4 regions of the Priestia flexa genome follow, and region 2 is predicted to be linked to each of the others. Evidence: predicted binding sites of a transcription regulator. Region 2 holds the regulator's gene; each other region holds the start of a gene.

Region 1 (3,161 bases), 960 kb from region 2:
TTGGTGAAGGCATTACTAAATCTAGATTAATTAAGCCATCATCTGATTTGACATGCCCTTCACGCCCACCTACTGCTGTTGCTTTTGAAGTAAATAAAACTGACATCAAAATCACCTCATATACGTAATTGTAAAGTCCTTGCTCATGCAAAAAAGCTCTTGCACGCTCTATGGATATATTACCCTTTTAGAGTGGATTGAAACATGTCGTTCTATACTCTCTTCTATTATTTTTTTAACCCCTTTCGTATAATTTCATCACCATATTTACTTTGAAGCTGCTGAACTGCTTTATAGAGCGGTTCATCTTTTACGTGCCGTTCATATGTAAATAAACTAAGCTGCTCTTGATTTCGATCGTTCATTCGTTCTACTTGTAGAGCTGCTACCCCTAACAAGCGAACTGGTTCACCGTTCCAATGCTTTTGAAGCAACTTGTTTACCCAATGAAGCAACACTTTTGACTGATTGGTCCACTGATCAATGGTTTGGGTTCTTGTAATTGTTTTGAAATTACTATAGCGAATGGTTAACTGAATCGTTTTGCTGACTACTTTTTTGGCATGCATTCGCTTACTAACAGACTCAGCGAGATCATTTAAAATCGGTACCATCTCCCGATCATCCGTCATATTTTTCGCTAATGTTTTTGAATGTCCAATCGACTTAAATTCCGACCTGCGATTTGGATTTACAGGTCGATCGTCAATCCCATTAGCTCTTTGCTTCATTTCTACTCCTCTTACTCCAACTGTGGCCTTTAGCTTATGATCATCTGCGTGCGCTAGCTCTTCAATCGTATGGATATGAACGGCATTCAACTTCTCAGCGGTTTTATTACCTATACCATGCATATAAACCACTGGGTGTGGCCAAAGTTTCTGATGAACATCGCGCTTTCTTAAAATTGTAATTCCAAGCGGTTTTTTCATGTTGCTTGCCGTTTTAGCTAAAAACTTATTTGGTGCAATGCCGATTGAGACCGGTATTTGTAACTCATTCAAAAGATCGTTCTGTATTCGCTGTGCAATCTCGAGTGGCGTACCTTGATGAAAGCAATCCGTTATATCTAGATATCCTTCGTCAATAGAAGCAGGCTCAAGAATAGAAGAGATCGTTGATAAATAAGAAAACATTTGCGCTGATACTTTGCGATAAAGAGTAAAATCTGGTTTTAACACAATTAGCTGAGGAAAAATTTTTTTAGCTTCCCATAATGGCATCGGTGCATATATTCCTTTATTGCGAGCCGCATAGTTGCACGTTACCACAATCCCTCTACGCTCTTTTGGGTTACCCGCAATGGCCATAGGTTTTCCTTTCAGCGCCGGATTACGCGCTTCTTCCACCGATGCATAAAAAGCATTAACATCAATATGCAATATGACTCTTCCCTTTTTTGGATACATGCCTTTCAACACACTCACCTTCTTTCTATCCGAACCAACAGAATATATGTTCTTATTTTAAACCAAAAAACAATTAATGTGAATAATTCTATAGCGGTTTGTAATATGATGGACAAAGAGTAAAAAACGGGCGGATTGTTTGATGAACATCCCTTTGAAGCATTCGTATACTATAATAACTTTGACAAAAATGGGGGAAACGCCGTGGTGGATCAGATTATCACAGTAATTCAACAGTTTGGATATGGATATTTCTTTTTATTAATCATCATTGGTGCTAATTTCACACCTATTCCAGATCCTCTCTTTATTATGCTTGCAGGTAACCATGCCACTCTTTCTACTTTTCACCCTCTTATTGCTTTTCTCTTGACTTACAGTGCCATGATGCTTAGCTTATATGTTAAATTCTTATTTGCTAGATGGTTTCGCAAGCAAACAATAAAAGCTCTCTCTCAATCACGCTTTCAAAAAAAGCGATATGAAATTGAAAACCTCATTACCTCATACGGTTCCTTCGGCATTATGCTCAGCTTCTTCTTGCCGGGAATGCGACACGTTATGCCATTATTTTTAGGAACAACGAAAATGCCTCACCTTAATTATATAACAACAACATTTTCATTTGGATTGGTTTGGACGTTTGCGTTTTTTTTATGGGGGTTTAAAGTTGATGATGCCGCTTCATTTGAAACCATTTCTCAATTCACTATTTTGTTTATTGCCATCAGTGTTGGAAGCTTAGCCTATAAAAAGCGAAAAATGCGTAGTAAAGAATGAAAAAAGCCAATCCTCTAAGTAGAAGATTGGCTTCTTTCACATAAGCTGATATGCATAATGCTTCATGAATAGCTTTCGTGCTCGATAAAGTGCAGACTTAATAGTCGTGACTTTCATGTTAAATTGTTCAGAAAGCTCTTCATATTTTAAACCATACTCATATTTTAAGATCAATAGGTTTTTATATTGAGGCTTTAATTTATTTAAAGCTTTTACATATTGCTCAAATTGCTCTTTGGATAATACAAAATCCATCGGTGCATTTTTTAGCTCTGTTGGTCCCTGTGTTAGCACATAGCGAGTATGAACGGAATTTTTTCTGATTAAATCACAGCGCTTATTTAAAGCAACTCGAAACAACCAAGCTCTTTCTTTCCCCTGTTCAACTTTATGTTGATTTTCTAAGTATTTCATCGCTACATCTTGCGTGATATCTTCAGCATCTTGCTTGCTGACACCTCGCTTTTGCAAATAAGCTAGCACCTGTCGCAAATATGGTTCAATATTGCTAGCACTCATATTTCTTCTCCCTTTATTTTAGTAATTTTTCTTTAATAAAGTCTGGAACTGTCTCCTCAGTAAATTCCTGGATTTCAGGAGTACTAGGATCTTCTTTATAATAGATACCGACTAAATAAGCTCCGTTGCTTGCCCAAGATACGGTTTCTAAAATTTCTTCTTTTTGATCGTTATTCTTCACTTCAATCGTTTTCTCAGATTCTACTAATGAAGGAAATTCTTCGTCTGCATAAAAGTCTATTTCATGCTGATGTGGATTTTTTAGCACAACTATTTTTTCAATATCTTCTGGTAATACACGCACTTTGTTATATAGGCCTTTCTTCTTTAGCCAATCGCTCACTTCATCATACGATTTTTCCCAGGTTACGTGTTGCTTATTTTTGCCTTGGCCCGTATTGAAATCAATATAAGCCCATGGTCCGCGCTCGCTGTACATTTCTTCAAATGTTT
Region 2 (3,161 bases):
TGATACCCATTGGCAACTGCTCTTTTCATACCTCGTTTAATTTTTGCATTATGTAATTTTCTTTGATGTTCTTCCACCAAGCTAATGATGTTTAACAACATGGAATCAGCTTCTGATAGCTGTAGCTGTCCCTGATGACTAATCGTGTAAATTGCTACTTTCTCTTTATTTAACGCGTGTAGTAAAGCAATCCTTGCATTTCCACGCCCCAGTCGTGTTTCATCCTGAATAAGCAGGGTAGAAACGTCTTCTGCTTTTAATAATTCTAAGACTTCTAATATTCCTTCTCGGTCAACTTCATAGCCGCTCGCTTTTTCAGAAATAACTTCACAAACTGTAAAATTATGCATCTTAGCAAGTTGCATTAACTCTTCTTCCTGCCTCTTTAACGATGTCTCTTGGGCTTCTTTATCCGTACTTACTCGACAATAGATAACTGCTTTCATCTTTCTAGCTCCCTTTCTTCATTTCCAAACACTAAAACCCCTACCATCGTTCAGTAGAGGACTCGTAGCTCTAGTTCACTTATCAAAAGCAATCTGATGATCACTTGCTAAATCAGATTTCAATACCGGAATATATAACTGATCTCCCGGAGAAAGCGACTGTGTAGATGGAACAGTTAGCTCATTCATATTTTGGACCCATTCTACAAATTCATTTGGTGATAAATTATGATGCTTACTATATTCTTGAGATAATTCCCAAATAGTGTCACCCTTTGCAATAGTAACAGTTGTGTATTTTTCTAACTCCACTCTATCTGCTCCTAATAGCAACGTCAAGACATATGTAAGTGCGGCGATAACCACAAAAAAGGTAGTATAATGTTTAATAGATTCTATTAATGGTCTCATTTCAAATCCCCCTAAGAATATATGTTCTCATTTTATTGCGAACATCCGTTTCTGTCAATGGGTTTTTTTCGAACTTATGTTTGTATATTATATATAGCCATGATATAATTTATAGCAAAGAATAGCTAAAAATGAGGTGAAATGTATGAAGCTATCAAAACGTCAACAAGAAATACTAGATTTCATTAAGCATGAAGTGAAATTAAAAGGATATCCCCCATCTGTTCGCGAAATTGGTGAAGCAGTTGGTTTAGCATCTAGTTCAACAGTTCACGGGCACTTAGCTCGTTTAGAAAGTAAAGGTCTAATTCGTAGAGACCCCACAAAACCAAGAGCAATTGAAGTTCTTCAAGCAGAGGCCGATGTAAGCATTCCACAAAGTGCAGTTATAAATGTTCCTGTTATCGGTAAAGTTACGGCAGGCTTTCCAATTACTGCAATTGAAAATGTAGAAGAATACTTTCCGTTACCTGACAAGTACGCCTCTCCAGATGAGCAAGTATTTATGTTAGAAATTATGGGAGAAAGTATGATTGAAGCCGGTATACTAGATGGAGATATGGTCATTGTTCGCCAACAGCAAACAGCTAATAACGGCGATATTGTTGTAGCAATGACGGAAGACAACGAAGCAACTGTCAAACGTTTCTTTAAAGAAGATAATTTCGTTCGCTTACAGCCAGAAAACTCCACAATGGCACCTATTATCTTACGTCATGTAACTATTTTAGGAAAAGTCATTGGAGTATATCGCTCCATTCATTAAGAAAAACCAGCTGGAACCCAGCTGGTTTTTTATGTTTTTTTTTGGTCAAATATAGGTATATTACTTAAAGAGCAATAATGAAAAGCATAAGGGAGGGAATTTCTCAGTGGATAAGTGGCAAGCAATGAACTCTCCTTTTCAAGATATTACACCGAATCGTGCAATGAACATGTTCTTGTTTCCTTTTTCTTTTAACCGAAAAGAGAAAAAAGATTTAGTTTCAGCTCTTTATGAGCATGAATTTGACTTTTTTTCTCTAGAGAATACAGATTTAGAAAAGAAATTTTATAGCAAAGACTATTTTGTTTCCCACGCTAGCCTTGATCAATACTTTCTTCCTTATATCGAATGTATTCTCTTTCCTCAATCACCAAAAGAAACAGGGCTCATTCGATTTTCAAAAAAGGTGAATCAAGAAATTACATTTGAAACAAAAGCGTCAACAATTCTAAGTGAAGTTTTGTCTATTGATATTTTTTTATGCCCATTTGAAATCGGTGTAATGACGATTCGTATCGAAGTAAAGGGAAACCATTATTCGTACGATGACGTCATTGAGTTTATGAATCAGTTTCGCGTATTAGAGCCTAAATTAGCTGAAGAGCACGGAGCGACCATTACATACGAAAATAAAACCTATGATAAAGTACAAGATTATATTTTTTCAAACTTAACACCGTTTCTAAAGCCTTACATTGAGCAAGAAACACAGCACAGCAAACATTTTGGAAGCCTGCCTTATTTTATTGATGAACGGATGTACGTACTAAGTTACGTAACCGTCAACAATGAACAGCCTATTAGCAGTGGCACCTTATTTCGAACTGGACAACTGAACAGCTATGATACTGGCGGTAAACCATTTATTTCAGCTAGAAACCAAGAATATATTGATGAATACAATGATCAACACGTCTACAAGCGATGGACGCCCGAAACATACTATGTTGTAACAGACCACGTTTTTTCTTGTATTTCACATTCAGCCGATGAAGAGACGAATCAAATGTTAATGAATCACCTATTTGGTCAGCACTACTATAATCTATTTTTACATTTCTTTTATAAAATTGTACTGTTGAAACTATCTTATCAATATTCGCAGCTTACATTTGAAAAAGACCAAAACGCTATTGAGCGACTCATCCGCTCTATCACACTCTTTTCAGGTAAGTACTTGTTTTTAGAAATCAGTTCTCGAACGGAAGGACAAGAATTTTCTAGACTTTTCAAAAAGACCTTTCACATTGATTCACTCTACCAAGAAGTGAAGGAAACACTTGGGACTTTATATCAAAATCAAGAAAAAATTGCAGGGAAACGTCATAATTACCTACTGTTGATTTTGACCATCTATACTGTGCTATCCGGTATTTACGGAATGAATTTAGTTATTGAAAGCTGGAATAAAAACCTAAACTGGAGCGCAATAAAAGATTATTCATTGTTTGAGTACATCGCCTTTATCGTTGCTTTGTCAGGAATTACAATTAGCATTAGCCTAGGAATAAATGCTTTATATAAACTAATTAAAGACC
Region 3 (3,161 bases), 620 kb from region 2:
GTCATTACGGACTTAGAAAATCAAGCTGCTGTCGATAACTTATCGCTGATTTACGCTCACCGAGAAAGCATTGATACTGCGGATGTAGATATAAACAATCCGGATCTTTACGTAGCATTTAATAGTCCAAAGCAATCGGCATTATTAGTTGAGTCTCGTCTTTGGCTAAACGATAAGGGAGCTGTTATAGCGGAACGTACGGGTGAGACGTGGGATGAAGTTGACTATTCTACAATTCCTGTGGAAGATGCTCTTTATATTCAAAGTTTGTTGAAGAACAATAATGAAGAATAATTTCTTTTATTTTCCATAAAATGAAACTTTTTGGATGGTCGTTCGTAATAGAAATAAAGGGGGGGATTCATTGAAAAATTACATAGCCTTCATTGCTAGCTTTGTAATGTTAATGCTTGTATTGCAAGTAGGTAGTGGTATGCTGTTAACGATGCTGTATGAGCCAGGCTTGACGGAAGAAGTTGGAACGTTAGGAAGCACGGTTACCTTTGGTGAAAGTACTTATATGTTTCCGCTTGTAGTAGCAATGCTAGCAGCAACAATTTCCTTTTTTATTTCAAAACGACTTTCATAATGTAGTAGAAAACTAGGCATGTACGGTGCCTAGTTTTTTCTTTTATATGTTCGAGCTCCGGGCTGTTCTTTTACTGCACGCCACGCTGCAATTGCATCTGCACGGCTTTTCCCTTTGTTGGTTGGGTCTGCAAAGAAATCTCTTGTAAACTGGTTATATTCAAACTGGGCTCCAATTTCTCGCTGATAGGAAGGATCTTTTTTTCGGCTTTCTTCTTCATACCAGGCCGTCACAACATCACGATATGTCTTGCCACCATTCTGTTTAAAGTAGTTTTGGATATAGGTTGAAAAATGAAAGTTTGGAATGATAGTTTTGAAAAATGTCCGTACGCTTTGGCTACAGCGATGGTGTTTTGTAATAACAGTGTCAAGACTCAGTTCTTCTAACTTCTTACCGTTAGGAGCACCCGTCTTTTTATGAACAGGACGTTTTATTTCTCCAGTTTGCAAAAAGAGATGAATTCGCTCTGTTAATTCTGCTTTGGAGCCACTTCTGGGGATGTGGTGGTCGTGGCAAAAACCTTGTAGTTCTTTCTTTAACCAATAATAGCTGAGAAATTCTTTTGTCTTAATGTGTTGATTCAGTTTAGGTCTCATACATAACCATCCTTTCCATCTATTTCAATATTAGAACATTAGTTCGTATTTTGTCAATGGCATAATAGAGAAAATATACCATTCATAACGATTCACTTTACTACACCTTATTTCCACCTTTTAGTATAATTAGTCATATCATTTAGAGGAAAGGAGCCGAGCAAATGCCTGCTTATAATAAGCTAGTCCGTGATTACATTCCGCAGATTATCGAACAAAGCGGAAAGAAGTATACAACAAGCAACCTAACTATTGATGAATACAAAAAGGAACTAAAGAAAAAAGCTGAAGAAGAATGGAGCGAATATAAGGAAGCCAAAACGGAGCACGAGGCAGTAGAAGAGCTTGCGGATTTACTAGAAGTTGTTTATGCGCTTGCTGCATTAAACGGCGCAACTCCTCAGCAGCTGGAACATGTGCGTCAGCAAAAAGCAGATGAGAAAGGTGGCTTTAACGAAAGAGTTTTTTTAGTAGAGGTGGAAGATCAATAACTCTTAGTATATAAACCTTTTTTAAAACGATAATTGTCCAAAGAAAGACGCTCCTTTTTAAGCACAACTAACCTCAAGTTGTGCTTTTTTATGGTACACTAAAACTAAGAAAAGAGATCTACATCAGGGGGCACAATTGTGATTACAGATTTACAGTTTGGTGAGGCTTTTGTACGAGGAAAGCGATATCGCCGCAAGCAAATTCATGACCTTTATAAAGGGCAGGAGCAAAGTGAAATTTCAACGCCAAAGGAATACCCATACATCTTTATTTTTACAAAGATGAGCGGTGAAGAATACGGTACTTCTCATGGATGGAACGACGATCAAACAACCTTCTTTTATACTGGAGAAGGACAGCGTGGTACGATGCAGCTAATCAAAGGAAATAAAGCGGTGATGGAACACGCAGCGAACGGTGAAACCATCTATTTATTTCAGTACGTAGAGTCTGGAATTGTTGAGTTTTTAGATGAGATGACGTATGTAAACCATCAGCTTGAGTTGATGTGGGATGCAGACGGAAGCTTTCGGGAAGCGATTATGTTTGAACTAAAACGCAACCATGTATTAGAAGAGAAAGCGAACGCAATTAGCATTAACTCAACGGTACAAGAAGAGCTGTTAGAAAAATTCTATGAGGAAAAGAACTTAACGAAAAAGGTAGCTTTCCTTCATCGTTATATAAAAGCGCGAGCGAACGGAAAGTGTGAATCATGCGGTGCACCAGCATCGTTTAAAGATAAAAAAGGAATGCCATATCTAGAGCTTCACCACATCAACCACTTAACCGACAGCGGGTTAAATAGAGTGGACCAAATTGCGGCCCTTTGTCCAATTTGTCATAGTCATATTCACCATGGACAGGGTGGCGGAAATTACAATGCAAGGTTGGGTACACTAATTAAAGAAAAAGAACTAGAAGCTGTTCAATAACTGAACGAATAGAAAGGCGTGAAAGTAATGGAACTATTAGGTCTACATCACGTTTCAATTTTAACGGGAAAAGCCGAAAAAAATTATGACTTCTTTACAAACGTACTGGGAATGCGTCTTGTAAAAAAGACGGTTAATCAAGATAACCCGCAGTCATATCATCTGTTTTACGCAGATGCAGAAGGAACACCTGGAACGGAAGTCACTTATTTTGATATTCCTGGCCTTGGTAGAACCTACCCGGGAACAACGGATATTTCAACCGTATCCTTGCGTGTGCCGACGACGGAATCCCTTCACTATTGGAAGCAACGCTTTGAAGAGCTAGGAATCGATCACGATGAGATGACAAACCAAGCAGGTCGCAACGCGCTTGCGTTTCGTGATTACGAAGGTACACGACTGATGCTTGTTGCAGATAACGGAGAAAAAGGTGTACGTGCCGGTGTTCCATGGAAGCGAGAAGATATTGAAGAAAAGCATGCAATTATTGGCTTAGGTCCGGTTACGTTAACAGTTGCAGAAGCGAAGCTAACAGCGGATATC
Region 4 (3,161 bases), 1.1 Mb from region 2:
AACACGCGAGATACGTTAATTCCTTTTCCACCCGGAAACTTTACTTCGCTTGTTGTTCTGTTTAATTCGCCTTCTTTAAAGTCTGTTACATGTACAATGTAATCAACTGAAGGGTTTAACGTACATGTATAGATCATAATTTCACAACCTTTATGTCTGTTTTGTTTGCATATTGTATAAGCACCTCTTGCGGTAGCTCATTTGTAATAACAGTTGCTGCATGTAGGTCTGCTATTTTTGCAAAGCTGGTTTCAAAAAATTTTGTTGAGTCTGCCAGGATATAAGACTCATGAGATAGCTTCATCGCTGTTTGTTTAATAAGGGCTTCCTCAGGATCAGGTGTGGTGTATCCGTATTGATGATGAATTCCGTTTGCTCCCATGAAGCATTTATCAAAGCGATACTGCTCTAAACTTAAGAGCGCACCATTTCCAATTAAAGCACCTGTCTTATGCTTAAGAGCACCACCTGTTAAATAAAGGGTAATACCTTCTTTAAGCATTAAATTTAAATGCATAAGCCCATTTGTCACAACAACTACATCTTTTTGTTTTAAAAATGGAATCATTTCATACGTTGTCGTTCCTGCATCTAAAAAGATGCAATCGCCTTCATGGATAAGAGAAGCTGCGTATTCAGCAATTCTTTGTTTGTCTTCTACATTTTTATCAGCTTTTTCTATAACGCTTAGTTCAATTCGCTTTTTCTGAATTAGTGAAGCACCACCGTGAACACGTTTAAGTAGCTGTTCTTCTTCCAACTGACTTAAGTCACGACGTATTGTGGACTCAGAGGCACCCGTCACTTCAATAAACTCTTGCACTTTAACAAGCTCTTTTTCTTTTAAAAGCTTTAACATTAGCTGATGCCTTTCAGGTGTTAGCATAACGTGACTCCTTTTCCAAAAAAGCGTTTTCATTTATCTTTCATGATTTTACTTTAACACGCAAATCTTTCAAAATCAATCATAAAAAATCAGTTTCATTCACTTTTTTTGTTTTTTTTAATAAAAACTTACGGTTAACGGAAGCGCTCTAATATGTAGGTTTCAACACATTTACACTAAAATCAAACGTTATAACCAAATGTTATAATGCGGTCATATTAATTGTTCAACCTGTCATCATTGAACGTTTATGATTGTTTTATAACAAATAAAGCTTGTTCAATTAAATTTGCCCACACCAAAAAGTTGTCCATTTTTTTGGACAACCATTGGGAAGTTCGTTATTTAAATAGAAACAACAGCATGTATAAAATGGATGCTAGCGCCGATGAAATAGCTAAACTAGATGCAAAGCGAACGAGCCTTCTTTTGATGAACTGCGTTAACTCAATTTCTCTCACTTGACTTTTTTCATTTTGCATAGCTTTCCCCTTCTTTTTTATATCGCTACGGCACACTTTACACTCAATACTACCTCGTGCTGCCGCGAGCTTTTTTATCAGTATATGCAGACTCCACAAAAAAGATACAAAGCCAATGAATACAATAAAAGCTACTTCAAAATTGAAGCAGCTTAATCCATGCACAGCATTGCGTTAACAACAAAGCTTTCCCGAATAGAATATGTATAATAAGGACCCGTTGCTAAAAGGCGGTTTGATTGCTGATCAATACAATCAATCGTGACTCGATCATACTTTCGAACGCTACCTCCTTCATAAACATGTAGATTAACTAGTCGATGTTGTTCGCACGCTGTATGAAGGATTTGACTAATCTTTTCTCTACCTTGCATTCGTACTGGTGGTGTCTCTAATTTTAGATGAGAACGATAAATTTCTTTCATCTGCTCCACATGTTCGGGCATCAAAAGCTTGGCATATTCTTTTAGTTCTTCTTGATACAACTCCCTCTCCCCTTTCATTATCCATATTAACGAACATACGTTCTTTTTGTAAAGCAGAAATTATTTTTATTTATCATAAAATGCTTTATTCATTGCATAACTTTTTCATTTTTCCATATGAAGTTCAGCGTGTCAAAAAATTTACCTCTCGTTTTTAAAAACTAGTCTTTCATTCCAGTAGTCTCCTTGATATAATACATTTTCATGGAGATAGTTTCGCCAGAATGAAAATTAACACACTAGAAAGAAGATGTATATGATGGTAAAACGAATAAAAGAAATTATACTAATTTTACTTGGTAGCTTAATTTTTGCGCTTGGTATCAACTATTTTGCTATTCCAAACGAGCTTGCAGAAGGTGGCGTAACTGGGGTTACTATGATTACATACTACCTGTTCCAGTGGTCTCCAAGTATAACAAACTTTATTATTAACGGCCTGCTCGTTTTGGTTGGATATAAGTTTTTACATAGACGCGTCATTGTCTATACGGTCCTTTCTATTGTGGCTACTTCGGTTTTTTTACATCTAACTGAAGAAGCAGGAGCACCGCTAGACGATACTCTTTTAGGCGCCATCTTCGCTGGCCTATTCGTTGGAATCGGTCTTGGCCTCGTGTTTAGAGGCGGGGGTACCTCAGGTGGATCTGCGGTTATTGCTCGAATGACTAATGAATACTTTGATTGGAATATTAGCAGAACCATGCTTGCGATTGATTTAGTCGTTGTAGGAAGTGCCTATTTTGTAATTGGAGGCGAAAAAACGATGTACACCGTTATCGCACTCTACATTGGTACAAAGGTACTTGATTATATTATTGAAGGATTAAACCCTCGCAAAGCCGTAACGATTATTTCAACTCGTTCAAACGAAGTGGCTGAACAAGTTAATAATAAGATGGAGCGTGGCGTAACGGTTTTTACAGCGCACGGCAGCTATACAAAAGAAGCCAAACAAGTACTCTATATTGTAATTAACAAGCAAGAGCTTTTAGAGCTAAAGCGAATTATTCATAAAGTGGACGATCAAGCGTTTGTTGTAGTGCATGATGTGCGAGATGTATTTGGTCTCGGTTTTACTTTACCGAAAGCAGGCTAACCCTTCTATTATATAATAGAAGGGTTTTTTCACCATTTAGATAGCTTTATGTTTAAAATAAGTTAAGCCACTGACGAAAAAGAAAGCAAAGCTCCCTAAAACAGTAATGAGTAATGTTCCTGGTGTAAAGAATAAAAATTGAAAAATACCAGCATCTTGGGGCATCATACCAAGAAAAGGCTGTACCCATGGATACCATGGATTAAACC

The links. The regulator LexA, encoded in region 2, represses DNA repair genes until DNA is damaged. The targets are predictions, from matches to a motif close to CGAACATATGTTCG.
Region 1: LZP85_RS07850 (DNA polymerase IV) is a predicted target of LexA. The motif match lies at 1,449-1,462, and genes of this name have one in related genera.
Region 3: LZP85_RS09730 (DUF6434 domain-containing protein) is a predicted target of LexA. The motif match lies at 1,221-1,234, and genes of this name have one in related genera.
Region 4: LZP85_RS07195 (YolD-like family protein) is a predicted target of LexA. The motif match lies at 1,884-1,897, and genes of this name have one in related genera.

Annotation. Positions count from the first base shown of each region.
Region 1 is NZ_CP090431.1:1,547,281-1,550,441, reverse strand. Features, by position in the region: gene LZP85_RS07855 (organic hydroperoxide resistance protein) at 1-109, opposite strand, end outside; gene LZP85_RS07850 (DNA polymerase IV) at 228-1,409, opposite strand; gene LZP85_RS07845 (DedA family protein) at 1,614-2,189, shown strand; gene LZP85_RS07840 (RNA polymerase sigma factor) at 2,226-2,708, opposite strand; gene LZP85_RS07835 (DUF6449 domain-containing protein) at 2,722-3,161, opposite strand, start outside.
Region 2 is NZ_CP090431.1:2,508,013-2,511,173, forward strand. Features, by position in the region: gene LZP85_RS12940 (YneB family resolvase-like protein) at 1-446, opposite strand, end outside; gene yneA (cell division suppressor protein YneA) at 522-857, opposite strand; gene lexA (transcriptional repressor LexA) at 1,003-1,623, shown strand; gene LZP85_RS12955 (magnesium transporter CorA family protein) at 1,730-3,161, shown strand, end outside.
Region 3 is NZ_CP090431.1:1,889,476-1,892,636, reverse strand. Features, by position in the region: gene LZP85_RS09740 (hypothetical protein) at 1-294, shown strand, start outside; gene LZP85_RS09735 (hypothetical protein) at 365-589, shown strand; gene LZP85_RS09730 (DUF6434 domain-containing protein) at 619-1,188, opposite strand; gene LZP85_RS09725 (nucleoside triphosphate pyrophosphohydrolase) at 1,353-1,679, shown strand; gene LZP85_RS09720 (HNH endonuclease signature motif containing protein) at 1,818-2,615, shown strand; gene LZP85_RS09715 (ring-cleaving dioxygenase) at 2,643-3,161, shown strand, end outside.
Region 4 is NZ_CP090431.1:1,418,243-1,421,403, reverse strand. Features, by position in the region: gene pfkB (1-phosphofructokinase) at 1-137, opposite strand, end outside; gene LZP85_RS07205 (DeoR/GlpR family DNA-binding transcription regulator) at 134-886, opposite strand; gene LZP85_RS07200 (hypothetical protein) at 1,228-1,368, opposite strand; gene LZP85_RS07195 (YolD-like family protein) at 1,521-1,853, opposite strand; gene LZP85_RS07190 (YitT family protein) at 2,113-2,952, shown strand; gene LZP85_RS07185 (ABC transporter permease) at 2,989-3,161, opposite strand, start outside.